Regions from separate parts of the Ornithinibacillus liuyingii genome, predicted to be linked through region 1. Evidence: a T-box and tRNA genes for the amino acid it is inferred to sense, from the RefSeq annotation. Region 1 holds a T-box; the other holds one or more tRNA genes.
The links. A T-box is a leader RNA that pairs with one kind of tRNA and senses whether it is charged. The one in region 1 lies ahead of ileS (isoleucine--tRNA ligase), so its partner is inferred to be a tRNA-Ile.

Region 1 (16,457 bases):
TTTAGGTATAGTGTCGATGTTAATTGTTCAAGTTATGATCAATATTAGTGTCGTGATTGGATTAATTCCAGTTACTGGGATAACGTTACCGTTCTTAAGCTATGGCGGTTCATCCTTAACGCTAACCTTATGTTCAGTAGGGATATTATTAAATATAAGTCGTAGTGCTAAAGTATAGCATTCTTCTATATAGAAAAATTTTATTGTCAAACTATTTGATTGCGGACTATATGTTTTAGGACAGGTTGTGTTATAATTTAATTAACTCAACAAAAACGGCATCCAGCATGCCGTTTTCATGTGTTAATTTTACAAAAAGGAAAGAATAGGAATGGAAAAAGAAAAGATTGTTTCAATAGAGGATCGTATACCTAAATTGAAACAAGCACGTAAAAAAAAGGCCAACCGGCGCCTTATATTTTACTTATCTATTTTTTTCTTCTTAATAGCTATCATTGTCTATCTTCAGTCACCATTAAGCCATGTGAAATCAATAATTGTAACTGGCAATTCTTTTTATCCAGAAGATGAGGTGATTGAGCAAAGTGGTATCGCGAAGGGTACAAATATATGGACAATAAATAAAGAGGAAATCATTCAAACTCTTGAAAACGACCCATTAATTAAGAATGCGGAAGTAGAAACGAAACTACCTTGGACGGTTGAAATTCATTTAATAGAACATGAACGGGTTGGTTACATAAAAAAGGAAAATGAATACTATCCAGTTCTAGGGAATGGAACCGTTCTAGAAGAAAGTAAAATAAAACGTTTATCAGGAGATGCCCCATTACTACTAAGCTTCTCACAAGAAGATGTGTTAGTGGAAATGTCGAAGGAATTGAGTAACCTACCTAGTAATATTTTAAACATCATTTCTGAAATACATTGGACACCTACAGATAAGAATAAGAACGACATCACACTTTATATGACTGATGGGTTCATGGTCCAGTCCTCCATACGAAATTTCTCAGAAAAGATGAAGGTATATCCATCCATTGCATCTCAGCTTGAACCAGGCAGCGAAGGCATTATCCATATAGGTGTAGGTGCCTATTTTGAGCCATTCAACCAAGAAATAACAGAAGAAGAAATTATTTCAACAGATGGTGACGAATAGGGTACGTGGTGAAGATTTTATGAAATGGATGGTAGATTCTCTTAAAAATCAATAGATTTTCGAGAAAATATCCAATATTTATTTCTTTTTTAGAGAAAATCCTTTAAAATAATAGATTATAGTATAGTTAAACACAAATAATTGATACAAACATCGCATTAAGAAATATAGTCGTTTTTTGATGCTTCTGAAATAGGAGGTGCCTTTGTTGAACAACAATGATATATTGGTCAGTCTTGATATAGGTACAACAAATATTAAAGTTATTATTGGTGAAGTTTTAAATGATTCATTGAACATTATTGGTGTTGGTACAGCAAAATCAAACGGAATGAAAAAAGGTGCTATTGTAGATATCGATCAGACAGTTCATTCTATTCGTAATGCAGTAGAGCAAGCAGAACGAATGGTAGGAATGCAAGTTGAAAGTGTAGTAGTTGGAATCACTGGAAATCATATTCAATTACAACCATGTCATGGTGTAGTGGCTGTTCAAAGTGAAAATCGTGAAATTACGAATGAGGATGTTAAACGTGTAATTGATGGTGCTCAAGTAATCTCTATTCCACCTGAACGGGAAATCATCGACGTTATTCCGAAACAATTTATTGTAGATGGGCTTGATGAAATTACCGATCCAAGAGGGATGATTGGTGTTCGCTTGGAAATGGAAGGTACCATTATTACATGCTCAAAAACCGTATTACATAACATTCTAAAATGTGTGGAACGTGCTAACTTAAAAGTGGCAGACATTTGTTTGCAACCTCTTGCGGCAGGTAAAGTAGCACTTTCTAAGGATGAAAAGAACTTAGGTGTCGCATTAATCGATGTCGGCGGTGGCTGCACAACAGTTTCTGTATTTGAAAATGACCATATTGCTTCTACTAGTGTAGTGCCGCTTGGTGGTGATAATATCACAAAGGATTTGTCAATAGGCCTTAGAACAACGACTGAAGAAGCTGAAGACATTAAGCTAAATCATGGTCATGCTTTCTATAATGACGCCCAAGAAGAGGAAGTGTTTGAAGCATCGATTATTGGAAGTAATGCGAAGCAAACCTTTAATCAGCTTCAGATTGCTGACATGATTGAAGCTAGACTAGAAGAAATTTATGCGTATGCAGAGCGAGAAATAAGAAGAATGGGTTATCATGAGTTACCAGGTGGATATGTTCTAACTGGTGGTACGATGAAAATGCCTGGTGCACTAGAACTTGCTGGAGACGTTTTTCAAGCAAATGTTCGAATTGCAATCCCGGATTATATCGGTGTTCGTGAATCACAATTTACAGCAGGGGTTGGGATATTACAGTTTGCATATCATAATGCAAAGATTCAAGGGAAAGAATTATTCCCTGCGATCACTGTATCAATGGAAGAACCAAAACCGAAACGGACCAAAAAACAACCTACACAAGCTACAACAACGAAAACGAAAGAGAATAATAAAAAAGAGTCTGGAATTGCTAATTTATTTAAGTATTTCTTCGATTAATCAGCGTTCCCACATTAAAATTAGCTTCTAGAAATCTTGTAATTTGCATATTAGGAGGAACGAAAAATGTTAGAGTTTGATACAAGTATTGACCAATTAGCAACGATTAAAGTTATTGGTGTCGGTGGAGGCGGAAATAACGCTGTAAACCGAATGATTGACCATGGTGTTGAAGGTGTTGAATTTATAGCAGTTAATACAGATGCACAAGCATTAAATTTATCAAAAGCGGAAACGAAATTACAAATTGGTGGGAAACTTACGAGAGGACTTGGGGCAGGTGCCAATCCGGAAGTAGGTAAAAAGGCTGCTGAAGAAAGCAAAGAACAACTAGAAGAAGTATTACAAGGTGCAGATATGATTTTTGTAACAGCTGGTATGGGTGGCGGTACTGGCACTGGTGCTGCACCAGTTATTGCACAAATTGCAAAAGATCTAGGTGCTTTAACAGTAGGTGTGGTAACTCGCCCATTCTCATTTGAAGGACGAAGAAGATCTAACCAAGCTGTTTCTGGAATCGATGCATTAAAGAATAATGTGGATACATTAATTGTTATTCCAAATGATCGATTACTAGAAATTGTGGATAAAAACACACCGATGTTAGAAGCATTTAGAGAAGCAGATAATGTTCTTCGTCAAGGTGTACAAGGTATTTCCGATTTAATTGCTAAACCAGGTCTTATTAACGTGGACTTTGCTGACGTTAAAACGATTATGTTTAATAAAGGATCTGCACTAATGGGGATTGGTGTTGCAACTGGTGAAAATCGTGCGACAGAAGCAGCTAAAAAAGCTATTTCTTCACCATTATTAGAAACTTCAATTGATGGTGCACATGGTATCCTGATGAATATTACTGGTGGTACTAATTTAAGTTTATATGAAGTACAAGAAGCTGCGGACCTCGTAACAAATGCTGCAGATGAAGAGGTTAACGTTATCTTTGGATCCGTCATAAATGAAGATCTTAAAGATGAGATTATTGTTACCGTTATTGCGACTGGATTTGATGAAAACAAAAAACCTGAGCAACCAACCAGACAACGTCCTACTGTAAATCAAACACAGCATGCAGCAACTAGAGTGAATGAAGAAGTAACCAAAGAACAACCACAACAAGCACGTCCTCGTCAAGAAGAAGATGTGTTAGACATTCCAACGTTTTTACGTAACAGAAATCGTAATCGCTAAGAATTTCTTAATAGAGAGACTTTCTAAAAGGGGAGTCTAATTTAACTGACGATAATAAATAATCTCGTATCACGAAATAGGTGGTACGAGATTTTTTTGTTGAGTCGATATCCTACATAAGTATTTCAATAGAAATGACATGTCTCACTCTAAATGGCTAATATATAATGACATGTTGCACCGTAATTCCACTTACCACGTCGATTCATCAGAGGTTTCCGCTCATAAATATACCCGAGGTGAATTACGAATTATTGACTAAGACCCTCGACATAACTAGTTGAAATTAGCTTATTTTTGCATACAAGAACTGACAGACTTCGCTTGATAACTAGTTTATACTTCTTTTTAGCAGATAGGAAAGTATGAAAAACTTTCCCAACTAGTTTTAGAAAAGCTAACGCATTTGCTAGAGATTGGGAGAATGCGAGTCTTTCTAATACGTTATTCTTACCAATGAATCCATTATATAAGCTTCTACTATACACGATTCTGATTAAAAGTAAGGAGTGAATCCCTTAAATGTCATAACCAATCTACTCTTTTCAAGCTCTAGAAAGGAAGAATAGTATGACTATTTACCTTGACGCAGTTTGGGTGTTGAATTTCCTTTTAGATTTAATGCTTTTGATGTTAACACAAGCATTAAGTAGAGTGTATACCCCTAAAGGGAGATTAGTCTTAGGAGCCATTGTTGCGTCTTTCATTGTACCAATAACACTTTATTTTCCAAATGCATATATCTCAACGTTATTTGGTAAGATACTTTATTCTATTCTCATCATCGCAGTTACATTCCGTTTTGTATCTGTAAAACAAATGATGAAGCAGCTTTTATTGTTTTATTTTGTAACGTTTACAATCGGTGGGGGACTGTTCGCGGCACATTATGTATTACAAAACCCGATTGCTCTTTCGGCTTCAGGATTTTTGTCATTTAGTACTGGCTATGGTGATCCGGTTAGTTGGCTATTTGTTGTCATTGGATTTCCGATTGCTCTTTGGTTTACAAAGAATCGTATGGACAAGCACGTGGTAGAAAAAATTCGATATGATCAACTCTATGAAGTTTGCTTAACGATTAATAATAAAAGCTTTACAACTACTGGATTTATTGATAGTGGTAATCAATTAGTCGATCCATTAACGAAAAGACCTGTGGTCATTTGTGATGAGTCTTTTTTAAAACAATGGTTTCAACACGACGATTGGATCAAATTAAGGCAGGCCTACGAGAATTTAAATATGGAAGATATCCCTGTGAACTGGGCTAGCTATATGCAAGTTGTTCCTTTTCACGGTGTGGAAGGTAGAAGTAATTTTCTCTTTGCATTAAAGCCTGACAATCTAACTATTTACTATGGGGAACAACAAATTGTTGCTAGTAAACTATTAATCGGCATCCAATTTTCTGATTTAACAGATGACAAAAGCTATCATTGTTTATTACACCCGCAACTAATAAAATTAGCAACTATTCATTCAGCATAAAAAAGGAGCGATACAAATGGAAAAATTAAAATTAAAATTTCGGGTTTGGTGGTATAAGTTATTAGTTAAATTAGGTTTTAAACCAAAAGAAATTTATTACATAGGTGGTAGTGAAGCATTGCCTCCACCGTTATCTAAGGAAGAGGAAAGCGAATTATTAGTATTACTAACCAAAGGAGATTCGTCAGCAAGATCTGTACTCATCGAACGAAATCTTCGTTTAGTCGTATACATTGCAAGGAAATTTGAGAATACGGGGATTAATATAGAGGACTTAATTAGTATAGGCACCATTGGATTAATTAAAGCAGTTAACACGTTTAATCCAGAGAAAAAGATAAAGCTTGCAACATATGCTTCTCGTTGTATTGAGAACGAGATTCTCATGTATTTAAGAAGAAACAATAAGCTTAAATCGGAAATTTCCTTTGATGAGCCATTGAATATTGATTGGGATGGGAATGAGCTACTATTATCTGATGTGTTAGGCACAGAGGAAGATGTTATTACGAAAAATTTAGAAACAAAAGTTGATAAGCATCTATTGCAAAATGCTTTATCACAATTAAATGCTAGAGAAAAACAAATAATGGAATTGAGATTTGGTCTTATAGGTGAGGAAGAAAAAACACAAAAAGATGTAGCGGATATGTTAGGTATTTCTCAATCCTATATCTCTCGATTAGAGAAGAAAATTATTCGTAGGTTAAAAAAAGAATTTAATAAGATGGTGTAGCTTGATATAGCAAGAATTAATGGGGTTGATATATTTTAAATCAATGATTCACACTGCATAATTTTTTCCTTCCTAGGAGATACTGTCCATGAACAGCATCTCCAACTGGGAGGGTACAGAATGACTAGACATAAAGTAGTAATATGCGGTGTAGATACATCTAAGTTACCTGTTTTAACAAACGAAGAAATGCGAGCGCTTTTTATTAAAATGCAAGAGGGGGATATCTACGCAAGAGAAGAATTGGTTAATGGGAATCTCCGCTTAGTGTTAAGCGTAATCCAACGATTTAATAATCGTGGTGAATACGTAGATGACCTGTTTCAAGTTGGTTGTATCGGACTAATGAAATCTATTGATAATTTCGATTTAAGTCATAATGTGAGATTTTCTACTTATGCCGTACCGATGATTATTGGTGAAATTCGTAGGTATTTACGTGACAATAATCCAATACGTGTATCTCGTTCTTTACGAGATATTGCGTATAAAGCACTTCAGGTACGTGAGAAATTAATTAATAAAACATCAAAAGAACCTACTCCAGCTGAAATTGCTGAAGAGATGGGGGTACCACATTCGGATGTCGTTTTTGCAATGGATGCAATACAAGATCCGGTATCTCTATTTGAACCAATTTATAATGATGGTGGCGACCCGATATATGTAGTCGATCAAATTAGTGATGATAAAGATAGGGATGATACCTGGGTAGACAAGCTTTCCTTGAAGGAAGGAATGCATCAACTAAATGAGCGAGAAAAAATGATACTTAATAAACGCTTCTTCCAAGGGAAAACACAAATGGAGGTTGCCGACGAAATCGGAATCTCCCAAGCGCAAGTGTCCAGATTGGAAAAAGCTGCAATTAGTCAAATGAATAAGCAAATGTTTGAATAGTGATATATGAGGCTGGGACAAAACTATTTCTAACATAGGATAAACCGAACATTAAAGTTAGCGCATCGAACCCGCCCCGGAAATATACTTGCGGTTGCTTCCTGTACAGGGGCGACATTTGCTCGAGAGAACCTCGCAGTGTCTACCTTGCACTTTATCGCAGTATAAGTGCGACATCTGCTCGAAAAGACCCCGCAGTGTCTTCTTTACCGTTGGGCGCATGGTGAGCCTCCTCAGAGCTAACGCTCCCCTGGGGTCTCACCGATGCCTTTCCTCCCACAGGGGTCTCCGTATATTTCCGGGGCTAATGTGGTAATTTGTTCGTTTTTTATTACCTTTGTTTTCGTTTTGCTCCAGCCTCTATTTCATGTAAGAAAATCTTAAGCGGGAGTAAATAATTTTTCGTTGGCTAAGCCCTGAATGAACTCTTAAACTAGTGCATATATATCACTAGTAAGGGTAGGTGAGACGGGTGATTACATTATCTGATTTGCAAGCAAAAGAACTGATCGTTATTAATGACGGAAGAAGATTAGGGCATATTTCCGATCTAGAGATTGATCCTGATCGCGGAAGAATAATTGCATTAGTTATTTATATTCGCGAAAAAAAGGGAGGTTTCTTTGGAAAACCTGATGAATTAATGATATATTGGGAGCAAATCGTCACAATTGGTTCCGACGTGATTTTAGTAAAAGATGTTGACGGGGCTAAATTATATCTTGAATAATTATTCTAGCAGGGGGAATTACGTTGCAAGACATATTCCAATATGATGGAAATTCATTGCTTCATATAAATAAGTGGATGGAAATGGAACCAAACTTAACAGTCGGTTTTACGACTCGTCATGGTGGTGTTAGTAAGCAACCCTTTCATACAAATAATATGGGATTACATGTTTTTGATGATGTAGAAGACGTACTTGTAAATCGAAAAAGATTAGCTACAACTTTACATATTCCACTAGATAACTGGGTAAGTGGTGAGCAGGTCCATCATTCTGAAGTACATATTGTTGATTCTCAAGATGCTGGTAGAGGAGCAATTACTGTAGAATCGTCTCTAATAGGAATAGATGGATTGATCAGTAACCAGAAAGGAATCCTCTGTACAGCCTTTTTTGCCGATTGTGTACCTTTATTCTTTTTTGATCCGGTAACAAAATACGTAGGTATTGCCCATGCAGGGTGGAAAGGAACGGTTGCTAGAATTGCTGAGAAAACGATCCTGAAATTTATCCAACTTGGTTCGGCTCCTAAAGATATACGTGTAGCGATAGGTCCTTCTATATCTACTGAAAATTACGAGGTAGATAACTATGTAAAAAATCGCATACCACAGGAGTTTCATGATGTGGTTTTGATCGAGACAGGTCATGACCACTATTTGTTAGATTTAAAACAATTAAATGTCGAAATTCTTGTACAAGCTGGCGTGTTTCGTAGTAATATAGATGTAACATCTTACTGTACGTATCGAGATGAAAATTTGTTTTTTTCACATCGACGGGATCAAGGGAAAACCGGTCGAATGTTAGGATATATTGGTTTTACGGGTTAGTGGTAAGGAGGAGTACATGTCATCATGGATGTAGCACAAAACTTAGCAGAAATTAAAACAAAAATTAATGAAGCTAGTCATAAGGTAAATCGAGATCCAAATGAGATCACCATCATTGCTGTAACGAAATATGTTACAATAGAAAGAACGATGGAAGCAATCGAAGCTGGAATATCTGATCTTGGAGAAAATCGTCAAGAAGGATTTTTAGAAAAGTATGATCAAATACAAGACAATGTTACATGGCATTTTATTGGTAGTCTACAAACAAGGAAAGTAAAAGATGTAATAAATAAGGTAGATTATCTTCATTCTTTGGATAGACTGTCATTAGCTAAAGAAATTGAAAAGCGTGCCTCATCTACTGTTAATTGTTTTATCCAGGTTAATGTTAGTGGTGAGGATTCCAAGCACGGACTACATCCGGATGAAGTAATGGAATTTGTTGAGAAAATTTCTCAATACACTAAAATACATATTGTTGGGTTAATGACCATGGCTCCACATACAGAAGATAAAGAGCTACTACATCAAGTATTTGGTATACTTAGAAATTTACGAGACACTATTAAAGAGAGAAACTATCCTTTTGCACCATGTGAGTATTTATCCATGGGAATGAGCAATGATTATGATATTGCAATTGAGGAAGGTGCAACCCATATTCGAATCGGTTCTAAGCTGGTTGGGGCTAATAAGTGAGGTGGATAATTTGAGTATTAAGAACAAGTTAAAGACATTATTTGCTATGGACGATGAATATGAATACATTGAAGAAGAAGTAGCTACATCTTCCTCCAATAACGTAATCCCGGCTACTAGTAATAATGTAATCAACTTAAAAAGTGTTAAAACAAGTTCTTCCAAAGTAGTACTCTGTGAGCCAAGGACGTTTGATGAAGCACAGCAAATTGCAGATAATATTGTCAATAAACGAACCGTTGTTATAAATTTACAACGTGTAGAACATTATGAGGCAAAGAGAATGATAGATTTCTTAAGTGGGACAGTGTATGCCGTTAACGGGGTTATTCAACGTTTAGGTTCACAAACATTCCTCTGTGCACCAGATAATGTTGATGTCTCTGGCTCTATCACAGAAGCTTTCGAAGAAGAATTCAATAAAGGATGGTAAAGTAGATCATGTCGTTATATACGTTATTTTTGATTTTGTCTAATGTATTACGTGTTTATAGTTTCGGATTAATTATTTATATTTTCATGTCATGGTTTCCTGGAGCAAGAGAATCATCATTTGGGGAAATACTTTCAAAATTGTATGAACCATATTTAGAACCTTTCCGTAAGTTTATCCCCCCACTAGGAATGATCGATATTTCACCTATTGTTGCGATTATTGTGTTACAGCTAGCAGGGGCTGGGTTGTGGGCTATATATGATATTTTAGTACGATTGGTAATTGGGTGATTACAGGTAGATGGATATATATCAACATTTTCGTAAAGAAGAGCATAGCTTCATTGATCAAGTATTATCATGGATGGAACAAGTGGAGCGCTCTTATTTACCTCGATTGACAGATTTCTTAGACCCGAGGGAACAACAAATTATTGAAATGTTAATTGGAACTTCAAATGATGAGTTAAAATTGTTATTTTTTGGTGGAGGAACCTACTCTGAGCGAAAAAGAGCGATTATTGCTCCTCTTTATGAAGAGATTGACGAGGATTCCTTTAATATATCGTTATTACAGGCTACCTACCATGAAAAATTCGTCTCGCTTACTCATCGAGATGTGTTAGGTGCCTTTTTATCATTAGGAATGAAACGAAAAAAAGTAGGAGATATTTATGTTGGTAAAGGCAAGGTTCAACTTTTTCTAGATAAAGATATTTCCGCTTATATCCAGATGAATATGACGATGATCAGGAAATCTACAATTACATTCGAAGAAAAACCTTTTTCGGATTTAATTGAACAAGAACCTATTTGGTTTCGTTCTGAGAAAATTGTTTCTTCCTTAAGACTGGATACGATGTTAAAAGAAATTTATTCTTTATCCCGCAAAGAGGCACAGACTCTTATTGATAAAGGATTAGTTAAAGTTAACTATCGTACGGTTGAGGATAGTAAATTCATTTTAAGAGAAGGCGATATGATTTCTCTAAGAGGAAAAGGTAGAAGCAAGCTCATCGCTGTCAATGGGCAAACCAAAAAGGAAAAAATAAAAGTTACAACTGCATTATTACAGGTATAGTAAAGAGTGACTATTTGATATATAATGATATCGAATAGTTGCTTTTTGACTTTTTTCTAGAAATGTAAGCATAAATTGCAGGAAATACATATTTTTTGTCGAAATATACTGGTATACTGAAAATGGACTAATATTTTTATAAAATCATAGGGAGGTAGCCGTTATGCCATTAACACCATTAGATATTCATAATAAAGAATTTACGAGAAGTTTTCGTGGATATGATGAAGATGAAGTAAATGAATTTTTAGATCAGGTTATTAAGGATTATGAAATGGTAATTAGAGAAAGAAAAGAATTAAAAGAAAAGATTGAACAAATGAATGAAAAGTTAAGCCATTTCACCAATATAGAAGAAACATTAAATAAATCAATCCTTATTGCTCAAGAAACGGCTGAAGAATTAAAAGGGAATGCTTCAAAGGAGTCGAAACTCATCATTAAAGAGGCAGAGAAAAATGCTGACCGTATTATTAACGATGCGCTAAGTAAGTCTCGCAAAATCTCAATGGAAGTCGAAGAGTTAAAGAAACAAGCTAAAGTTTTCCGTACTCGTCTAAGAATGCTTGTGGAAGCTCAATTAGATATGATTGGATCAGATGATTGGGAAGATTTATTTGAGGAAGCGGTTGGTAAAGATTTAGAATTAGCTAATAATGAATCTTAAACCTTGACGTTTTATTAAAATTTACATATAATGCTTACACGAATAGGTTAAAATAATAGCAAATACGATGATAGAGACAGTATAAAAACTAGTTGCTTGTCAGAGCGAGCTAGGGTCTGGTGAAAGCCTAGTACAGCACGTTTTTAGAAAATCACTCTTGAGTATCCAATTTGAAATAAATCAAGTAAAATTGGACGTCTTGTTCACGTTACGAATATCGAGTGAATTTAAAATGTTATCATTTTAAATTTATAAGGGTGGTACCGCGAGTCTTCTCGTCCCTTTCTGGGATCAGAGAGGCTTTTTTTATTTTATGATGGTTTTTCGGGAAGTTGGGTTAATTTTAGCGAGCTTATGTTCTAACCGCGAAACTATACAACAAATCAAAAAATAGCCAAACATAATTATCAAGTAAAGTTAAAACATAAGGAGGTCTAATCAGTGGACTATAAAGAAACATTACTGATGCCAAAAACAGAATTTCCAATGCGAGGGAATCTACCAAACAAAGAACCATTACGTCGTGAAAAATGGGAAGAAATGAACCTATACGAAAAATCAGTGGAAAGAACAAAAGGTAGACGAACATTTATCCTACACGATGGTCCACCATATGCAAACGGTGATATTCATATTGGTCATGCATTAAATAAAATCTTAAAAGATTTCATTACGCGGTATAAGTCAATGTCAGGTTACCATGCACCTTATATTCCAGGATGGGATACACATGGTCTTCCGATTGAAACTGCATTAACGAAGAATAAAAAAGTGAAACGTAAAGAGCTATCTGTAGCAGAATTTAGACAGCTATGTGCAGAATATGCATTAACCCAAGTCGATAGTCAACGTTCGCAATTTAAAGAACTAGGCGTACGTGGTGATTGGGATAATCCATATATAACATTAACGAAAGATTATGAAGCGGCTCAAATTAAAGTATTCGGTGAAATGGCCAAAAAAGGGTATATCTATAAAGGACTAAAACCAGTATATTGGTCTCCTTCTTCTGAATCAGCGCTTGCTGAGGCAGAGATTGAGTATTATGATAAACGCTCTGCTTCTATTTATGTTGCGTTTGAAGTAGAAGATGGAAAAGAAGTTCTGGATTCTGGAGATAAAATTGTCATCTGGACGACAACTCCATGGACAATTCCAGCTAATCTAGGTATCAGTGTCCATCCTGATATCAACTATGTGTTAGTTAAAGTTAATAATGACAAATTTGTTGTGGCAGAAGCACTACTTGAATCTTTAATAACAGAACTAGAGTGGGAAAATCTACAAGTAGTGAAAAGCTTCAAAGGAAAAGAATTAGAGCGCGTAACAGCAAAACATCCATTCTACTCCCGTGAATCTCTTGTCATGCTTGGTGAGCATGTTACGACTGATGCAGGTACAGGTTGTGTTCATACAGCTCCTGGCCATGGGGAAGATGACTTTTATGTTTCGAAGGCATATGGCATTGAGGCTTTCTGTCCAGTGGATCATAAAGGTGTGTTTACTAGTGAAGCACCTGGATTTGAAGGTATGTTCTATGACGATGCAAATAAAGTAATTACTGAAAAGTTAGATGAAGTCGGTGCTTTATTAAAACTTTCCTTTATTACTCACTCCTACCCACATGACTGGAGAACTAAAAAACCAACCATTTTCCGTGCTACCGCACAGTGGTTTGCTTCAATCAAAGATTTCCGTGAAGATATCTTAGATGAAATCAAACAAGTTAATTGGTATCCAGCATGGGGAGAGACAAGACTATACAATATGGTTCGTGATCGTGAGGACTGGTGTATTTCTCGTCAACGTGCTTGGGGAGTTCCAATTCCGGTATTTTATGGTGAGGATGGAACAGCAATTATTACAGATGAAACAATTGAACATGTATCGAAATTATTTGCAGAGCATGGTTCTAATATTTGGTTTGAAAGAGAAGCGAAAGATCTATTACCAGAAGGATTTACTTCTGAGCATAGTCCAAATGGTGAATTCACGAAAGAAACGGATATTATGGATGTTTGGTTTGACTCTGGGTCTTCGCATGCAGGAGTATTATTAAATAGAGAAGATCATACAAGACCAGCTGATGTTTATTTAGAAGGTAGTGACCAATATCGTGGTTGGTTTAACTCTTCTTTATCAACGGCCGTAGCTGTTACAGGTAAAGCACCATATAAAAACGTTATTAGCCATGGCTTTGTTTTAGACGGTAATGGTCGTAAGATGAGTAAATCACTTGGAAATGTTATCATGCCAAGTAAAGTATTAAAGCAGCTAGGTGCAGATATTTTACGTCTATGGGTGGCATCGGTTGATTATCAAGCAGATGTCCGTATTTCAGATGACATTCTGAAACAAACTTCTGAGGCGTACCGTAAAATCCGAAACACTTTCCGATTTATGTTAGCAAATTTAGCTGACTATAATCCAGAAACAGATCGTGTACCGGAAGCAGAAATGGAAGAAGTAGATCGTTACATGTTACATCGTTTGCAACAGTTAGTAAAAGAAGTACGGGAAAGTTATGAGAAATTTGAGTTCTCTCCTATTTTCCATCGTATCCATAACTTCGTTGCAGATGATCTAAGCTCCTTCTATTTAGATTTTGCTAAGGATATTCTTTATATTGAAGCGGCAGATAATCATCGTCGTCGTAGTATCCAAACGGGGTATTATGAAATCCTAACCACCTTGGTACAATTGTTAACACCGATTATCCCACATACTGCCGATGAGGTATGGGAATATATTCCGGGGGTTAAAGAAGAGAGCCCTCAATTGACAGATATTCCAGAACCAAGAGAAATCGAAGGATTTCATGGTTTGGAGAACAAGTGGAATCATTTCATGGCCATCCGTGATGATGTACTAAAAGCACTTGAAGAGGCACGTAATGAAAAAGTAATTGGTAAGTCTCTAGAGGCTAAGATTACGGTTGTTCCAAGAGATGAAGAAACAAAGACAGTAATAAATTCAATTAACGATGTTCATCAGCTTCTAATCGTTTCAGAGGCTGTTGTTAAGGAACAATCAGAGGAAGCAGCAGAATACCGTTATGTCGATGTTCTTGTTGAAAAACATCCAGCTGAAAAATGTGAACGCTGCTGGGTTGCCTCAGATACAGTAGGACAAAATGAAAAACATTCAACACTTTGCTCCCGCTGTGCCGATGTTGTAGAAAAACACTATTTTGCATAAGTGTTATAATTGGCATAAAAATAACGTGAAGCTTATAAGGCAATAAAACTAGAATAACCCGAACTAATTCGCTTGATATCAACGAATTAGTTCGGGTTTCTTTCATCCGTATACGTTTCCGACAGTTATACAGAATGATAATGGACAAATCATTGAATTTTTACAGGATACGGTATAAGATTAACTAAGGATTTATATACAAATAATAGAGTGAAGTAGTCAATATGGAGGGGTAACCTGAATGTATCGGTACTATATTTTAGCAGTATTCGTCATAGCAGTAGACCAATTTACCAAGTACTTAGTAGTAAAAAATATGGAATTATATGAGCAAATATCGATTATAGATGGCTTCTTTTCGTTAACCTCGCATCGAAATAGTGGTGCAGCTTGGGGAATATTAGAAGGTAAAATGTGGTTCTTTTATATAGTAACGATAATTGTGATTATCGGAATCATTTACTATCTACAAAAATTTGGAAAAGAAAGCAAATTATTTGGTATCGCTTTAGGCCTAATTTTAGGTGGTGCTATTGGTAATTTTATTGATCGTTTATTCCATCAAGAAGTAGTAGACTTTTTCGACTTTGTAATTTTTGGATATGATTTCCCGATTTTCAATATTGCGGATTCGGCACTGACAATCGGTGTAATATTCGTGATAATTGCTACAATATTGGATGAGAAAAAGCAGAAAGGAAAAAATAAATGACATTACAACATGTTGTTACAGAAACTCAAAATAAAATGCGAATCGATAAACTATTAGCCGACATAAACCCTGATGAATCTCGTTCACGGGTTCAAGGATGGATTACGAAAGAGCTTGTTATGGTGAACGATGAGGTAGTAAAGGCTAATTATAAGTGTCAAGTAGGAGATGTTATTACATGGAGAATTCCTGAGGTGGAGTCATTAGATATTGAAGCTGAGAATATTCCTTTAGAGATTGTTTATGAAGATAGGGATGTATTAGTGGTTAATAAGCCGAAAGGAATGGTCGTCCATCCATCTGCAGGGCATCAATCTGGCACATTAGTGAATGGTTTACTATATCATTGTAAGGATCTATCTGGAATTAATGGGATAGAGCGTCCGGGAATTGTTCATCGTATTGATAAAGATACTAGTGGCTTATTGCTCGTTGCTAAAAATGACAAAGCTCACACCAGTTTATCTGAACAATTATCGAATAAAGATGTGAAACGAAAATATGAAGCGGTTGTTCACGGTGTCATTAATCATGACACAGGAATGGTTGATGCGCCAATAGGAAGGGATCCGAAAGATCGTCAAAAAATGGGCGTGGTGGAAAATGGGAAGCCCGCAGTCACTCATTTTCAAGTGCTAAACCGTTTTAATGAATTTACACATATTGCATGTCAATTAGAAACAGGTAGAACACATCAAATACGTGTTCATATGCGGTATATTGGATTTCCGCTTGTAGGCGATCCAAAATATGGACCTAGAAAAACTTTGGATACAAATGGTCAAGCATTACATGCAAGACTAATAGGGTTTACACATCCTACTACAGGGGAATGGCTAGAATTTGAAGTAGAGCCACCTGCCTATTTTAAAGAATTACTAACTAATTTAGAATTAATGTAGTTGACAAGAAGAGTTAATTCTGAAATAATGTAACAAATGAATAGAAACCTTTAAATTTTCAGTCCAGAGAGGCTAAAAAGGGAACGACTTTTACGGGATATTTGTAATTACTCCCCCTTTTTTCCTTATGGAGAAAAGGGGGTTTTTATTTAGGAGGGCGCAACACATATGATCAAAAAAACCGAAATTCTAGACGAGCAGGCAATAAACCGAGCACTTACCCGAATTGCCCATGAAATCCTTGAAAAAAATAAA
Region 2 (16,457 bases), on a different contig from region 1:
AGTAGGTTTGGATTATCTTCAGGAGAGGGGTATTACTAATGAAGCGATAGATACGTTTCAACTTGGGTATGCACCTAATACGAAGGATTTTACAGCTACATTCTTGCAGAAGAAAGGCTTTCATCAGCAAATGCTAGTAAAATATGGGGTTCTTACCAGGGGACAAGATGATTCCGTTACAGATCGATTTAGGGGAAGGGTTATATTCCCGATCCGGAATCATTTAGGTAGAACGGTTGCATTTGGTGCAAGGGCGATGGAAGGACAGGAACCAAAGTACTTAAATAGCCCTGAATCCGATATGTTTCAAAAAGGTAAAATGTTATACAACTTTGATTTAGCAAAGAAATATATCCGAAAACAAAATGAGGTTGTTGTGTTTGAAGGATATATGGATGTTATAACGGCATTTCAGTCTGGTGTCCAAAATGTGGTAGCTACTATGGGGACGGCGATTACCGAAGTACAAGCAAAGCTTCTTAGGAGATACGCGGAAACGGTCGTGATTTGTTATGACGGTGATAATGCTGGGGTGGAAGCTACTTATAAAGCGGCGAAATTACTTGAAGAGATTGGCTGTCAAGTGAAAATTGCGAGCTTAAAGGATAATCTTGATCCAGATAGTTATATAAATAGGTTTGGTGGAGAGGCTTTTAAGCGAGAGGTTATTGGAGCAAGCAAAACCTTTATGAGTTTTTACATGCAGTATTTAAAGAAAGACTTTAACTTAAGTCTTGAAGGTGACCGCCTGCAGTATCTAGAAGAGGTACTCAAAGAAATAGCTAATCTAGATAGTTCTGTTGAAAGAGAATTTTACGTAAAAGAACTAAGTACAGAATATAATATTTCAATGGAATCCTTATTAGGAGAAATAGAACAACACCGACAAAAACTCGGTACCAGTAAGGATAAGAGGGAAAAAGACAGATATACTAATAGGGTAGAAAAGTCAAGAGGTAAATTATTACCAGCTTTCCATAATGCTGAAAGACAGCTCTTGGCTTACATGCTTCAGAATCGGTCCATCGCTGATAAAGTTCAGGAGGATATTGGCGTTTCCTTCAATATTGATGATCATAAAATCATCGCTACACACTTATATGCGTTTTATGAAGAGGATAATCTGGAAGATGTTAGCATATTCATTGAACGTATAGTAGATGAGAAATTAAGGAAATTGGTTATTGAACTTGCGTTAATTCCTACCCAGACGGACATCAGTGATAGAGAAATTAATGATTATATACAGATTATTCGTAATGAAAGTAGTGCAGGAGTAAGCATTAAACAGCTAAAAGCCGAACAACGATTAGCTGAACAACAGAATGACCCAATAAAAGCAGCGCAAATTGCACTAAAGATAATAGAATTACAAAGACAAGTTAAGCATTTAAATTGATTTAAGTAGTATGGAAGGAGGGGGACTCATGGCTGACAATAATACTTCACAAACAAAAGAAAATGAGCCTGAGTTAACTTTAGAACAAGCGAAAGAACAGCTTGTAGAGATTGGTAAGAAACGTGGTGTTCTTGCCTACGAGGAAATTGCGGATCGCCTATCTAGCTTTGTAATTGAGCCAGATCAAATGGATGAATTCTATGAAAATCTTGCTGATCAAGGTATTGATGTAATTGGTGAGTCTGATGATGACCCGAAAATGAAAGAAATCGAAAAAGAAGAAGAATTTGACATCAATGATTTAAGCGTACCACTAGGAATTAAAATTAATGATCCGGTACGAATGTACTTAAAAGAAATCGGTCGTGTTGATTTATTATCTGCTACAGAAGAAATAGAATTAGCTACTCGTATTGAACAAGGTGATGAGGAAGCTAAGAAACGACTAGCAGAAGCTAACTTACGTTTAGTAGTAAGTATTGCTAAGCGATATGTAGGTAGAGGAATGCTATTCCTTGACCTAATCCAAGAAGGCAATATGGGTCTTATTAAAGCTGTTGAAAAATTTGATTATCGTAAAGGATTTAAATTTAGTACGTATGCAACTTGGTGGATTCGACAAGCCATTACTCGTGCTATTGCTGACCAAGCAAGAACGATTCGTATACCTGTACACATGGTTGAAACGATTAATAAACTTATCCGTGTTCAAAGACAGTTATTACAGGATCTTGGTCGTGAACCAACACCAGAAGAAATTGGTGAAGAAATGGATCTAACGCCTGATAAAGTTCGTGAAATCCTAAAAATCGCACAGGAACCTGTTTCATTAGAAACACCGATTGGTGAAGAGGACGATTCTCACTTAGGTGACTTTATTGAAGACCAGGAAGCAATCTCACCTTCTGATCATGCTGCTTATGAATTATTAAAAGAGCAACTAGAAGATGTATTAGATACATTAACCGACAGAGAAGAAAATGTTCTTCGATTACGATTTGGTCTAGATGATGGTCGTACTCGTACGTTAGAAGAGGTCGGTAAAGTATTTGGTGTAACTCGTGAAAGAATTCGTCAGATTGAAGCAAAAGCACTTCGTAAGCTAAGACACCCTAGTCGTAGTAAACGTTTAAAAGACTTTTTAGATTAATTGGGTTGGTCATTGGTCGTATAAGAGCAATGACTTTCCTTCTTTCTTTTTTTGTATGTCGTTAAATCTGCATTGGGGTGATTAATTTGGCAGATGATCGTACTAGTACCATTGTAAAAGAAATCCTGTATTGGAAGGAGCATAAATTACTTCCTGAATCACAGTGCGATTTCTTGTTAGCATTATATACACAAGGGAACGATAATTCGTTATCGGATATAAAGAGAGAGAAGTATAAACCTTTCCTTTATATTCAGCTAATACTTTTAGTGTTAATGGTACCGTTTTCATTTCTTGTAGTTTATTTTACTCAATTTAGTTTCATTTTGCAACTGAGTATTTTAGTTCTTTTTATGGGATATTCTATTTGGGTGTTTCGTTATTTTTACAGGAATAAGATAAACTATGTACATATTTCAGTTATTGTTCCACTAGTTATATTATTAATGACTACAGATTTAATAACGAATAAACTTCAAATAAACCCATATGTTACCATTAGTATATTTCTATTAATTTTCGTAACTTGGTATTGGTTAGGAAAAAAACTTAACTATCGTTATTTAATGTTGTCAAGTGTTTTAGCTATTATTTTGTTATTGTTCGTAAATTTTTCACATCTTTTTTCTTTCAACTAAAGCATTTTTCATATAGAATAGATATAGCTATGTGGAATAATATTTTATTCTGGGGATACATAAGGAGGAAATACTAATGAAACGAAACCCATTAATCCCCTTTGCAATGATTGCCATTGTCGGGGTACTAGCAGTAATTGTTATTTCTTTTGTGGGTAATCATCAAAGGACACAGATTGCTGAAGGGGACGAAGGACAAGCTGATAAAGTAATCATGGAAGATCCGGAAGAAATTTACGAAACAAGTTGCTTGCATTGTCATGGGGCAGACCTTTCTGGTGGTATGGGACCTGCTTTAGATGCAGTTGGTTCTGAATTATCTTTAGATGAAATTAAAGATATCGTTACCAATGGTACAGAAGGCGGAATGCCAGCTCAACTAGGGCAGCTTGCTGAAGAAGAAATTGCAATTATTTCTGAATGGTTAAGTGAGAAGAAATAAATAGTGTCGGGGAAAGCTTTCTGATATAATACAGAAAGCTTTTCTTTTATTATGTATTTGAAAGAGGAGGCTAGTTATGGCAGAGGAAATAAAGTTATCTAATAGACTGCGAAAGGTCGCTTCTTATTTACCAAAAGGGGCACATTTTGCCGATATTGGATCTGATCATGCGTACTTGCCTTGTTATGTATGCAGTAATGACTCGACCGCAAGAGCAATTGCTGGAGAAGTAAATGAAGGACCACTATCTAGTGCAATCGATACGATTAAGACCTACCAGTTACAGGATGTAATTGAAGCAAGATTAGGTAATGGTTTGGCTGTTCTACAACAAGGAGAAGTTAATCAGGTAGTTATTGCTGGTATGGGTGGAGCATTAATCCGTTCGATCCTAGAAAATGGGAAGGACAAGCTCGAAAAAGTCAATTTAATTATTGCCCAGCCAAATGTCGATGAAAAAAATGTACGTAGTTGGTACATGGAGAATGGATTCATTATTGAGGATGAAGCTATACTAGAAGAAAATGGACATATCTATGAAATTATTGTTGGGCAACGGTCGAATAATAAGGAAACACTATCCGATCAGCAATTGCTTTTTGGCCCAATTTTATTAAACCGACGAGATGCATTGTTCTTTAAAAAATGGAAGTCTGAACGAGATAAATTAATAAACGTTATTCGTCAGATGAAGCAAGCTAAAGTACAAGATACCATGAAAATAGGGAAATTTGAGGAGCAATTAAGTTGGATTGAGGAGGTGCTACGTCATGAGCCAGACAACTAACGCACATATCTTTAGCCTTATGGAGAAATGGGCTCCCAAAGCTTTCGCGTACGATTGGGATAATATAGGCTTACAAATAGGTTCGTACAATAAACCAGTAAGAAAAATCATGGTTACATTAGATGTACTGGAATCTGTAGTGGAAGAGGCAATCGAAAATGAGGTAGATTTAATCATTGCACATCACCCATTATTATTCAAACCTTTAAAAGAAATAAATGTCGACAGCTGGCGTGGTCGAATAATAAAAAAATTAATTCAGCATGATATAACCGTATATGCAGCACATACGAACCTTGATGTTGCAAAAGGTGGCGTAAATGATTTATTAGCTGATTTAATTGGTCTTGAAGATAAGGTAGTATTAGTAGAAACTAATGAAGATTCATTATGTAAAGTTGTTGTCTATATACCAGAAACGCATGTAGAAGTTGTGACAGATGCATTAGCTAAAGCAGGAGCTGGTCACATTGGTCATTATAGTCATTGTACATTCCAGACCATAGGAACAGGCACATTTATGCCTTTAGGAGAAGCGAATCCTTTTATTGGGAAAAAGAATCAATTGGAGATGGTTCCAGAGGTAAAAGTGGAAACAATCGTCCAACAAAGCATTCTTTCCAATGTATTAAAAGGAATGATTGCTGCTCATCCTTATGAAGAAGTGGCATATGATGTCATTCCATTAAAAAATGAAGGCGAGAAAATTGGGTTAGGCCGGGTTGGGAATCTGAAGGAAGTAACGACATTAGATGAATTCGTGACTAAAGTAAAGAATGTCCTAGAGGTAAACTACGTAAGAGTATCAGGGGATAGTAACCGTAAAGTTAAGAGGGTGGCTGTATTAGGTGGAAGTGGTGAAAAATATTTTCACTCTGCTATACAGAAGAAAGCAGACGTTTACATTACTGGGGATATGACATTCCATGTAGCACAAGAAGCGATTGAAATGGGAATTTCCGTTATTGATGCTGGGCATTATATAGAAAAAGTCATGAAGTCTGCTACGAAACAATATTTAGAACAACAAATCAAAGAAGATGCAACCTTAAATAAATCACTTGAAATAATTGTTTCGGAGACGAACACAGACCCTTTTCAATATCGATAGTAATTTAGTTTGGTAAGGCACTTAAAGGAGTAATCGTATGAATAAAACATTTAAATCAATATCGTTCAACCCAATTATGCTAGATGTAATTGAAAGTTTGGAATTTAAGCAGCCAACAGAAATCCAGCTGAAAGTTATTCCTGCTATATTAAAAGGGCAAAGTGTCATTGGACAATCCCATACTGGTTCAGGAAAAACACACTCTTTTTTACTCCCAATCTTTAACCAATTAGACGCGAATAAAAAAGAAATACAAAGCGTAATTACAGCACCAACACGCGAGCTTGCGACACAGCTATATGATGAAGTGAAAAAAATTATCAAATTGGCTGGTAAAGAAGAGGAATGGAAAACGAAGCTGTTAGTTGGAGGAACAGATAAACAAAAAATGATTGATAAGTTGAAAGAGCCTCCACATATTATTGTAGGTACCCCTGGTCGTATTTTAGACTTAGTGAAAGAAGAAGTGATTTCGATTTATTCTGCTACTTCCTTTGTCATTGATGAAGCGGATTTAATGCTTGATTTAGGTTTTATTGAGACATTAGATCAATTATTAATTCGTTGTAAGCAAGATATACAATTAATGGTATTCTCTGCAACCATTCCACAACGACTAGAACACTTCTTTAAAAAGTATTTAGAAAATCCACTACATGTTAAGATTGCTAATGAATTATCTCCTGAAACAATGGAGCATCGTTTAGTTGCTGTTAAGCATCGTGCAGAAGATGAAATCATTTATCAACTATCCGAGGCAATCAATCCTTATCTAGCCATTATTTTTACTAACGGTAAAGAGAATGCAGATAAACTTCATGAAAAACTGTTAGAAAAAGGTCTTAATGTAGGGATTATTCATGGTGGGCTTACACCTCGAGAAAGAAAGCGGATTTTAAAAGAGATTCAAAGTCTTAAATATCAATATTTAGTTGCTACTGATTTAGCATCAAGAGGAATTGATATTAAAGGAGTAAGTCATGTCATAAATGCACAACTTCCGAAAGAGGAAGAGTTCTATATTCACCGTGTAGGTAGAACAGCACGGGCTGGAATGGAAGGAACTGCTATAAGCTTATATCGAGAAGAAGATCTCAAGCTAATCGAAAAGCTTGAACAAAAAGGATTAGAATTTGTCTTTTATGATGTAAGAAATGGTGAGTGGAAAGATGCAAAAGCATGGAATGAACGAAATCTGCGTCTGAAGACAACAACAGAGGTTGAAAAAGAAGCATGGAAGCAGGTTCGTAAGCCTAAGAAGGTAAAACCGGGCTATAAGAAAAAGATGAAAAGACAACAGGAATCCATTAAGAAAAATATGATTAAAAGTAAAAATAGAAAGAAATAATGGGGGAGTAAAGTCGTTATGTTAAAAATTGGTTCGCATGTCTCAATGAGCGGCAAAAAAATGTTGCTAGCTTCAAGTGAAGAAGCGGTCTCTTATGGCGCAAATGCGTTAATGATCTATACTGGTGCACCACAGAATACGAGGAGAAAGCCAATCGAAGAATTAAATATTGAAGCAGGTCTTAGGCATATGACGGAAAACGGTATTCAGGATATTGTTGTCCATGCTCCGTATATTATTAATATTGGAAATACAACGAAACCAGAAACCTTTGAATTAGGAGTTAACTTCTTAAGAAGTGAAATCGATCGTACGGAAGCTATCGGTGCAAAACAGATTGTACTTCATCCAGGTGCCCATGTAGGTGCTGGACCAGACGAAGGAATCCAAAAGATAATTGAGGGTTTGAATGAAGTATTAGAGAAAGATGATAAAGTTCAGATTGCCTTAGAAACAATGGCCGGAAAAGGTTCAGAAATAGGTAGAACATTTGAAGAAATTGCCCAGATTATAGAGGGTGTTACCCATAACGATAAGTTATCCGTATGTTTTGACACCTGTCATGTTCATGATGCTGGTTACGATGTTGTGAATGATTTTGATGGTGTTCTAGAACAGTTTGATAAAATTATTGGTGTGGATAGAATAAAGGTCGTCCATGTAAATGACTCTAAAAATGAGCGAGGAGCACATAAGGATCGTCATGAAAACATAGGCTTTGGACATATTGGGTTTGATGCACTTCATTATATTATCCATCACCCACAATTAGCGGCACTACCAAAAATATTAGAAACACCTTATGTAGGTTTAGATAAGAAGAGTAAAAAAGCTCCTTATAAATTTGAAATAGAAATGATTCGAAACGGGTCATTTAACCCGGAATTACAAGAAATAATTATGAATCAATAAATTAACGTGACCAATACGATGATTATCAAATTTATAATGATGTTTAGTGTGCGGTTTAATGAGATTATTAAGCTCTATAGAGGTTGGGTTACGGTTCGAGAATCGTTGTCTCAGCCTCTAGTTCTTTACTTAAACTTGTTTTATCAACGCGTAAATAGATAAGCTACCTATAAGGTAAATTGCTTACCTAGGTAGCTTTTTTTAATTAAATAAATGCTCCAGTCCGTGTGATTTTATTAATTCATGAAAAAGTTTATTTGCTTTTAATGCGGTTTGGCGGTCTATAATTTCACTTAGATCGTGGAGCATCTTTTCTCGCTCTCTTTTGTCAAATGGGTCAATTTTTTTAGTATGAACATATGTGGCAATTTCCTCGGCCTGCTGTCTCGTAATCGTAAACCCGTATTCCCCTGAATATTGTATAATATCTTCAGCTGTAATTTGTCTCATTTTATTCAGAATAATTTGTTTTATAAACACTGACATAATATACACCTCTCTTTGTTTACCACTATATGCTTACCAGCTGCTTTTATCAACTTGTTCTCACCGTTTTATGGAAAATGGTTATTTCACCTGGTGGTAAAAAGTAGCATTATAAGTTTCGTTTTTCATCATAAACTATAATTGCACCTCATCATTTTATAGAAGGAGGTCAATCATGGACGATAAAATTCGTACCAATAATGTGGAGAACGCTCCGAAGCATGGTGAAGACGATATTTCTTCACGTCACGTCGATGGACTTTATTACAGTAGCCGTGATGAGGAAACAGCTGCTGAATTAACAGCAGATGACTACAGAAATGTAGCCCTTGACGAGGAAAAGAGTGAAGCGAATACTTCAATCGGTTGGATAGCCTTAGTGTTATCTATTGCCTCATTCTTCTGGGCACCAATTCTTTTAGGTGGTGCTGGGATTGTTGTAGGGTTTATGGCAAGGAATCGTCATGCAAATACCCTTGGTAATATTGCAATCGTAGCCGGCGCAATCTCCATTATCATTACCCTGTTTATATTACCTTTCGTATAGATGAAGAGGCTAGGTTCACTACCTGGCCTCTTTTATATTATGGCTAATTATTTCCATAACCGTTATATTTTGGAAAGAAATAATAGCGATTAACCTGCAGATGATCAGGGTCTACTGTTGGATTCAATGTAGAAAAATCTCTTCGAATTTGCTCTATATTTATATTGTGTATCGTTGGGTTAAGTCGTTCGGTAACGGTTAGCACCGTGTCACCTCGTTCTGTTTTTATCTTGATTGGTTCAAAAGCAGTGTTTAATGTTAGGGAAGAATCCTGACTTTCTTTTTGTTTTGATAAGTCAGTTCCGGTGTTTAAATCTTTATAGATACTAATCAAAAATAGTATAATACATATAGTAAGAATAAATTTTTTCATGAGTTACTCCTTATTATGAAACCATTTATTATTCACAAACGTATATAAAGTAAGATTAATTTGGAGAGGGAGAAGAATATGGAAATATTTTCTCAAGAGTGGATTGCTATTATCATCACTGGCTTAGCAACATTATTTTTAATTGGTGAAATATTAGTAAATATGCGTGGTATATTTGCTTTATTAGGTATAGGATTTATAACGGTTTATTTTTCAGTATATTTGGAAACAGACTCCCTTATTCTTATGCTTGTCATTTATTTTATTGGAATCGCACTTATAATTATAGATGGTAAAGTATTAAATGATGGAACCTTAGCGACTATTGGTACAGCTGCTATGATTGCAGCTGTCGCGTTACCGGCACCAAATTTTGCCGCTGGAGCATATGCAGTACTAGGGGTAATACTAGGGGCAGCAGGGTCACTGTTCTTCTTAAAAGTATTTAAGCGTAGAGATATGTGGAATAAGATTACCTTAAAAGATAAATTGACTAGTGAGGCTGGATATAATTCTATCAATGCTGAATATAAAACGTTATTACATCAAGAAGCGGTTACATTAAATGATTTACGTCCGGTTGGTACGATACGACTTGGAAATAAAGATTATAGTGCTATATCGAATGGTCAATGGATACCAAAAGGAACGGAGGTAGTCGTAACTGAAGTAGATGGAACAAAAATATTAGTAGAACGTAAAAAAAATTCTTAGGATCCTCCTAAGAATTTTTTTTTTGCCTTTTACACACAATACCTTTATTGAATGAAGTTTGTTCTTTCTTGTCGGAATTTGAATGTAAATTTTGTGTAAAGTTTTTAATAATTGCTTTACAAAACGGATTCTTTTTTCAATAATGATAAAGGTGTGCCAATAAGGGATACATAAGACAACATAATTAAAGGGGCGAATATCCATTGGAAATAGACGTGCAGACGCTGATTTTTGAATTCATCGGTGGTTTAGGTATTTTTCTTCTAGGTATTAAATATATGGGAGATGGATTACAAAAATCTGCCGGAGATCGTTTGCGAGAAATTTTAGACCGTTTTACGAGTAATCCGTTTCTTGGAGTACTTGCGGGTATAGTAGTGACTATTTTAATTCAGAGTAGTTCAGGTACGACCGTTCTTACTGTAGGTTTAGTTAGTGCCGGATTTATGACACTTAGACAAGCCATCGGAGTTATTATGGGTGCGAATATTGGTACAACGGTTACAGCATTTATCATCGGTATCGATGTCGGTGCGTATTCATTACCGATTCTTGCTATTGGTGCCTTAATGATCTTTTTCTTTAAACATCAAAAGGTCACTGCTATTGGTCAAGTCGTGTTTGGTTTTGGCTCATTATTTTATGGGTTAGAATTAATGAGTAGTGGAATGAAGCCTTTAAGGTCGTTAGAAGCATTCCAGGAATTAACCCTAAGTATGAGTGAGCATTCCGTATTAGGGGTTGTTATTGGGGTACTGTTCACTGTTATCGTACAAAGCTCTAGTGCGACAATCGGTATTTTGCAGGGACTTTATTCTGAAGGAGCCATCCGACTAGATGCTGCATTACCTGTCCTTTTTGGTGATAATATTGGGACAACTATTACAGCTATTATAGCATCCTTAGGTGCTACTGTTGCTGCTCGTCGTGCAGCTGCAGTACATGTCATATTTAACTTAGTAGGTACAACTGTCTTTTTATTATTACTACATCCATTCACACAATATGTGATGTTTTTACAAGAAAAACTAATGTTAAACGCCGAAATGACTATTGCTTTCGCACATGGTAGTTTTAACATACTAAATACAATTGTTCAGTTCCCATTCATTGGCTTACTAGCATGGATGGTAACGAAGCTTGTACCAGGAAAGGATACTACAATCGAATATAAGCCGAAGCATTTAGACCCGATTTTTATTCAACAATCTTCAGCGCTAGCCCTTGACCAAGCAAAGGCTGAAATAGTTCGCATGGGTGAATATGCATATCAAGGCATGGAAGAGACAAGCATGTATTTATCAACAAACCAAACGAAACATGCTGAAATGGCTCTACAGATTGAAGGCGCACTAAACAGTTTAGATCGTAGTATAACGGATTATCTTATTGACATTTCTGGTGGTTCATTGTCTGAATTTGAAAGTGCAAAGCACACGGTATTAATGGATACAGTGCGAGATATTGAACGAATTGGAGACCACTTTGAAAACGTTGTGGAGTTAATCGATTATAAAATATCCAATAAAGTAGTGATCACGGATAAGGCACAAGAGGATTTAAATAATATGTTTGACTTAACAATGTCTACCGTTAAGCAAGCGATTAAGGCGCTTGATACGGGTAATCGGGAAGAGGCATTGGCAGTTGTTCAAAAAGAGGACCAAATAGACAAAATGGAACGAAGCTATCGTAAAAAGCATATCATCCGTATGAATGAAGGGGATTGTTCTGTATCAGCAGGTATCGTCTTTGTTGATATTATATCGAATCTAGAACGTATCGGTGATCATGCAGTTAATATTGCAGAAGCAGTGTTAGAGGATCATTAAGAGAATAAAGAGAGAGGTTTTCCTCTCTCTTTTTATTTTTTTTGTAAATTTTTGTTGCTATTTTTAAATAAAGGTGATATAGTAATTATTGTCGTTTTCGACAGAAAGTAAAAATTACATAAATTAAATTAAAATAATAGTTGACACGAAAGATTGAACATGTTATATTATATCTCGTGCCACTTAAAGAGAAGACATCTACTTCTTACTTAAAAGATTGATAATTTTCCACAGTAGCTCAGTGGTAGAGCAATCGGCTGTTAACCGATCGGTCGTAGGTTCGAATCCTACCTGTGGAGCCAACAAAATGGCGGCGTAGCTCAGCTGGCGAGAGCGTACGGTTCATACCCGTGAGGTCGTGGGTTCGATCCCCTCCGCCGCTACCATTACTTATTTTATTTTAAACATCATGGCGGCCGTGGCGAAGTGGTTAACGCACCGGATTGTGGCTCCGGCACTCGTGGGTTCGATTCCCACCGGTCGCCCCATATAACTTAGGACCCTTAGCTCAGTTGGTTAGAGCTATCGGCTCATAACCGATCGGTCGCAGGTTCGAGTCCTGCAGGGTCCACCATTTAATCTCGGAGGTATACCCAAGTCTGGCTGAAGGGATCGGTCTTGAAAACCGACAGGCGGGTCAAACCGCGCGGGGGTTCGAATCCCTCTACCTCCTCCATACATAATCAATAATACTATTTTTAACATCATAGCGTAAGGCTTGGTAGCTCAGTCGGTAGAGCAACGAGCAACACATCCACCGAATTAACTACGAGTAACCCCGAAGCATACACATCCTTGAATAATCTAGAAGATGCAGGGTTCAAAACATAACAAGAAAATTTTATTATGTTTTTTTATGAAATATAGCAAGGCTTGGTAGCTCAGTCGGTAGAGCAATGGACTGAAAATCCATGTGTCGGCGGTTCGATTCCGTCCCAAGCCACCATTTTGTACAAGCGAATCGCTTGTTTTTTTTATTGGATTTTTTTCTCTCTCCAACAGATAACGTTACAAGGGCAAATAATTTGCAAGAACTGGAAACCTCTGATAATCTTTCATGTGAAGGGTATTTTATCCCTAAATAACTTATTATTGAAGGAGGATTTCATTATGGCAAAATTTGAATTACCAGAATTACCTTATGCATATGATGCATTAGAGCCAACTATTGATAAAGAAACAATGAACATCCATCATACAAAGCATCATAATACTTATGTTACAAACTTAAATGCTGCGCTTGAAGGAAAATCTGAATTAGCAGGTAAGTCCCTTGAAGAGCTCGTTAGCAATCTGGATGCAGTACCAGAAAGCATCCGTACTGCTGTACGTAACAATGGTGGAGGTCATCATAACCATAGCTTATTCTGGAAAGTTCTTTCTCCAAATGGTGGTGGAGAACCAACTGGTGAACTAGCTGATAAGATTAATGCTAAATTTGGTAGCTTTGATAAATTCAAAGAGGAATTTGAAAATGCTGCAAAAACTCGCTTCGGTTCAGGTTGGGCATGGTTAGTGGTAAACAATGGTGAACTAGAGGTAACTAGCACTCCAAACCAAGATTCTCCTTTAATGGAAGGTAAAACACCAGTATTAGGTCTTGATGTTTGGGAACATGCTTACTACTTAAACTACCAAAACAAACGTCCTGACTATGTTTCAGCATTCTGGAACGTTGTAAACTGGGATCAAGTTGCGAAAAACTACAGTGAAGCTAAATAACGCTTTTTATAGATAGAAGGATGTCGCAGAGAGATAAGTCTCTTTGTGACATCCTTTTTTCTTTTCGTATATCTCTATTTGAATTGCTCACACTAAGGAAAGAGAGAAAAGGGGCAATTCAATATGCATAAAAGCTTACAATTTGTTTTCGGAAAAACTGAAATTAATCGTGATTTAATCCTATTATTAGTAATAGGTGGACTATATTCATTAGGTATATATTTATCCAATACATTTGTAAATATTTACTTATGGAAACAAGCAGAAGGAAACTATTACACGATAGCTTTTTATAATCTTGCTATCTTTGTGTTTCAACCGATTACCTTTATAGTGGCTGGAAAAATAGCGAAAAAGGTGGATCGCGTCATTGTTTTAAGATTGGGTGTAATTTTTTTATCGCTGTTTTTTTTAACGGTACTTATGATAGGAGAGAAAGCAGCGTATTTTAACCTATTATTAGGAAGTTTATTAGGTATTGGTTATGGCTTTTATTGGTTAGCGTTTAATGTACTAACATTTGAAATTACCGAACCAGAGACTCGGGATCTTTTTAATGGTTTTTTAGGTGTTTTACAGTCTTTAGGTGGTATGATTGGTCCAATTACAGCTGGATTTATTATTTCCAAGATGCCAGCTAATATTGGGTACAGTACCATTTTTACCGCATCCTTCATTTTATTCATTTGCGCGGTAGCCTGTAGCTTCTTTTTAATCAGAAGACCTGCGAATGGTGATTACCTATTTAAGCGTGTAGTCCTAGAGAAGAATCATAATAAAAATTGGAATCGAATATTAAAGGCTCATTTTTTTCAAGGATTACGTGAGGGAATTTTCCTATTTGTCATTACTATATGGGTATATATCGTGACACAAAGTGAACTTTCACTCGGTATGTTTAATCTTTACTTCTCTGGTTTTTCCTTTGTCTTTTATTTTCTAGCTACGAAATTTATAAAGCCTTTCAAGCGTAAAAAGGCTATTCTGATTGGTAGCTTAATGCTGTACCTCGCATTATTCATTATTTTAATCCATGCTAGCTATAGTACGTTAATCATCTACGGTATTATTATTGGTATTGCATACCCCATAGTAAATGTACCCTATGCATCCATGACATATGATGTCATTGGAAAGGCATGGAAAGCAGGCGAATTACGCATTGAATATATCGTAGTTAGAGAATTGTTTACAAATATTGGCCGGGTTATCTCTATTATGACATTCATCTTAAGTATCACCGTATTTGAAACAGAGAAAATTATACCTATACTACTTGTTGTATTTGGGGCTATGCACTTAGGTGTTTATTTCTATAGCAGAAATATTTATTTAACTAGTTCAAATAAAAAGGACGTACTCATAAAAGATCAGGTGACCGATGAAAAAAACCGTTAAATTTTTCAATCATTAATGCTATAATATAGAGATAGAGAGAATCTAAATTTTGCTTATAATGGGGGAGAAATATGAAGAAGGAAAAAAAACAAAAAGCCCAACTTCCCTTTCGATTAAATATATTATTTTTTATAGTATTTTTATTGTTTGCGGTGCTTATTTTACAGCTTGGAGTAGTCCAGATACTTAATGGGGAAAGCTTTCAGGAAGAAATAAATAAAACAACAGAGGATATAACGAAGATACCGGTACCACGTGGAGAGATTTATGATCGAAACTACAATGTAGTAGTAAAAAACAAGCCGATGTACGCTATTACGTATACGCCACCTAAAGGTGTGCAGGCAATGGATCGGTTGAACGTTGCACAGGAACTTTCGAAATATATTGATATGTTCGACCCAGATCCAGAAAAAAGAGAAAAACAACTTAACAGAATAACCGAACGGGATAAAAAAGAGTATTGGTACCTTTTAAATGACGAAGAGGTTAAAGAGAAGTTAACTAAAGAGGAAGCTGCTGAAATGGATCCAGCAGAACAATATAATACTGTACTTGAGCGAATCACGGAGGAAGAATATGAAGACCTTACTGAGCAGGATCTAGAAATTATCCTCATTAAAAAAGAGCTTGACCGTGCCTATTCATTATCACCACAAATTGTAAAAAGTGAAAATGTGACGCCGGAAGAATATGCAAAAGTTGCAGAACACCTAGCGTCTTTACCTGGCATAAATGCCACAACAGATTGGGTACGTGAATATCCTTTTGAACAGACATTACGAAATCTTTTAGGAAATGTGACAACCGAAAAAGAAGGAATACCGGCAGAATCAATTGATACCTATTTGGCCAAAGGCTATAATCGTAATGATCGAGTTGGTGATACTGGATTAGAAAAGCAATATGAAGACCTGTTAAGAGGTAGAAAAGAACAGGTTAAATATACGATGAGTAAAAGTGGTGTCATTCTTGATTCGGAAGTAGTGGTACCTGGTGAAAGTGGTAAGGACTTAGTTCTTAGTATTGACATGGAATTTCAAGAAAAGGTAGATGAAATACTAAGGTCAGAACTTAAAGCTGCTACACAAGGCGGGAAAAATAGATATCTTCAACATGCTTTAGCGGTAGTGATGGATCCACATACTGGTGAGTTATTATCCGTTGCTGGTCAGAGTTATTTAGATGATCCAGAAACTAGTGTGATTGAGCAAGATGAAATTGTAGATTCGGCCTTTCGAACAATGACGGACGGCTACCGACCTGGATCCACTGTTAAAGGGGCTACCGTCCTTGCAGGATATGAATCAGGTGTTATCAGTCCTGGCAATAGCGTATTTGATACACCAATTAAAATCCTCGGGACCCCACAAAAGGGATCATGGACAAATTTAGGACGGGTTAATGATTTAGATGCGCTTAGACGTTCTTCCAACGTATACATGTTCTATATAGCGATGAAAATGGGTGGAGAATATAATTATTACGAAAATAAGAAGATCAGTTTTGATCCGGCTGCATTTGAACAAATGAGAAATTATTTTAAACAGTTCGGCTTAGGTGTAGAAACCGGTGTTGATTATCCAAATGAAACAACT

Region 2: it has a tRNA-Ile gene. The T-box ahead of ileS (isoleucine--tRNA ligase) is inferred to sense a tRNA for this amino acid. The anticodon was not compared.

What each region holds. Positions count from the first base shown of each region.
Region 1 is NZ_JBPWOS010000001.1:302,860-319,316, forward strand. Features, by position in the region: gene spoVE (stage V sporulation protein E) at 1-178, shown strand, start outside; gene ACSKT4_RS01535 (cell division protein FtsQ/DivIB) at 332-1,123, shown strand; gene ftsA (cell division protein FtsA) at 1,332-2,621, shown strand; gene ftsZ (cell division protein FtsZ) at 2,688-3,815, shown strand; gene spoIIGA (sigma-E processing peptidase SpoIIGA) at 4,386-5,306, shown strand; gene sigE (RNA polymerase sporulation sigma factor SigE) at 5,323-6,042, shown strand; gene sigG (RNA polymerase sporulation sigma factor SigG) at 6,163-6,942, shown strand; gene ACSKT4_RS01565 (YlmC/YmxH family sporulation protein) at 7,415-7,672, shown strand; gene pgeF (peptidoglycan editing factor PgeF) at 7,696-8,505, shown strand; gene ACSKT4_RS01575 (YggS family pyridoxal phosphate-dependent enzyme) at 8,530-9,207, shown strand; gene ACSKT4_RS01580 (cell division protein SepF) at 9,218-9,640, shown strand; gene ACSKT4_RS01585 (YggT family protein) at 9,649-9,933, shown strand; gene ACSKT4_RS01590 (YlmH family RNA-binding protein) at 9,944-10,723, shown strand; gene ACSKT4_RS01595 (DivIVA domain-containing protein) at 10,887-11,390, shown strand; T-box leader at 11,449-11,676, shown strand; gene ileS (isoleucine--tRNA ligase) at 11,832-14,588, shown strand; gene lspA (signal peptidase II) at 14,830-15,300, shown strand; gene ACSKT4_RS01610 (RluA family pseudouridine synthase) at 15,297-16,202, shown strand; gene pyrR (bifunctional pyr operon transcriptional regulator/uracil phosphoribosyltransferase PyrR) at 16,374-16,457, shown strand, end outside.
Region 2 is NZ_JBPWOS010000007.1:18,801-35,257, forward strand. Features, by position in the region: gene dnaG (DNA primase) at 1-1,399, shown strand, start outside; gene rpoD (RNA polymerase sigma factor RpoD) at 1,428-2,549, shown strand; gene ACSKT4_RS10530 (hypothetical protein) at 2,546-2,692, opposite strand; gene cccA (cytochrome c550) at 3,264-3,629, shown strand; gene ACSKT4_RS10540 (tRNA (adenine(22)-N(1))-methyltransferase) at 3,706-4,416, shown strand; gene ACSKT4_RS10545 (Nif3-like dinuclear metal center hexameric protein) at 4,400-5,527, shown strand; gene ACSKT4_RS10550 (DEAD/DEAH box helicase) at 5,565-6,875, shown strand; gene ACSKT4_RS10555 (deoxyribonuclease IV) at 6,894-7,787, shown strand; gene ACSKT4_RS10560 (DUF2624 domain-containing protein) at 7,989-8,273, opposite strand; gene ACSKT4_RS10565 (DUF4190 domain-containing protein) at 8,449-8,820, shown strand; gene ACSKT4_RS10570 (hypothetical protein) at 8,864-9,193, opposite strand; gene ACSKT4_RS10575 (NfeD family protein) at 9,272-9,907, shown strand; gene ACSKT4_RS10580 (Na/Pi cotransporter family protein) at 10,111-11,739, shown strand; tRNA gene ACSKT4_RS10585 (tRNA-Asn) at 11,967-12,041, shown strand; tRNA gene ACSKT4_RS10590 (tRNA-Met) at 12,049-12,125, shown strand; tRNA gene ACSKT4_RS10595 (tRNA-His) at 12,152-12,227, shown strand; tRNA gene ACSKT4_RS10600 (tRNA-Ile) at 12,237-12,313, shown strand; tRNA gene ACSKT4_RS10605 (tRNA-Ser) at 12,323-12,415, shown strand; tRNA gene ACSKT4_RS10610 (tRNA-Phe) at 12,610-12,685, shown strand; gene sodA (superoxide dismutase SodA) at 12,850-13,461, shown strand; gene ACSKT4_RS10620 (MFS transporter) at 13,585-14,859, shown strand; gene ACSKT4_RS10625 (peptidoglycan D,D-transpeptidase FtsI family protein) at 14,931-16,457, shown strand, end outside.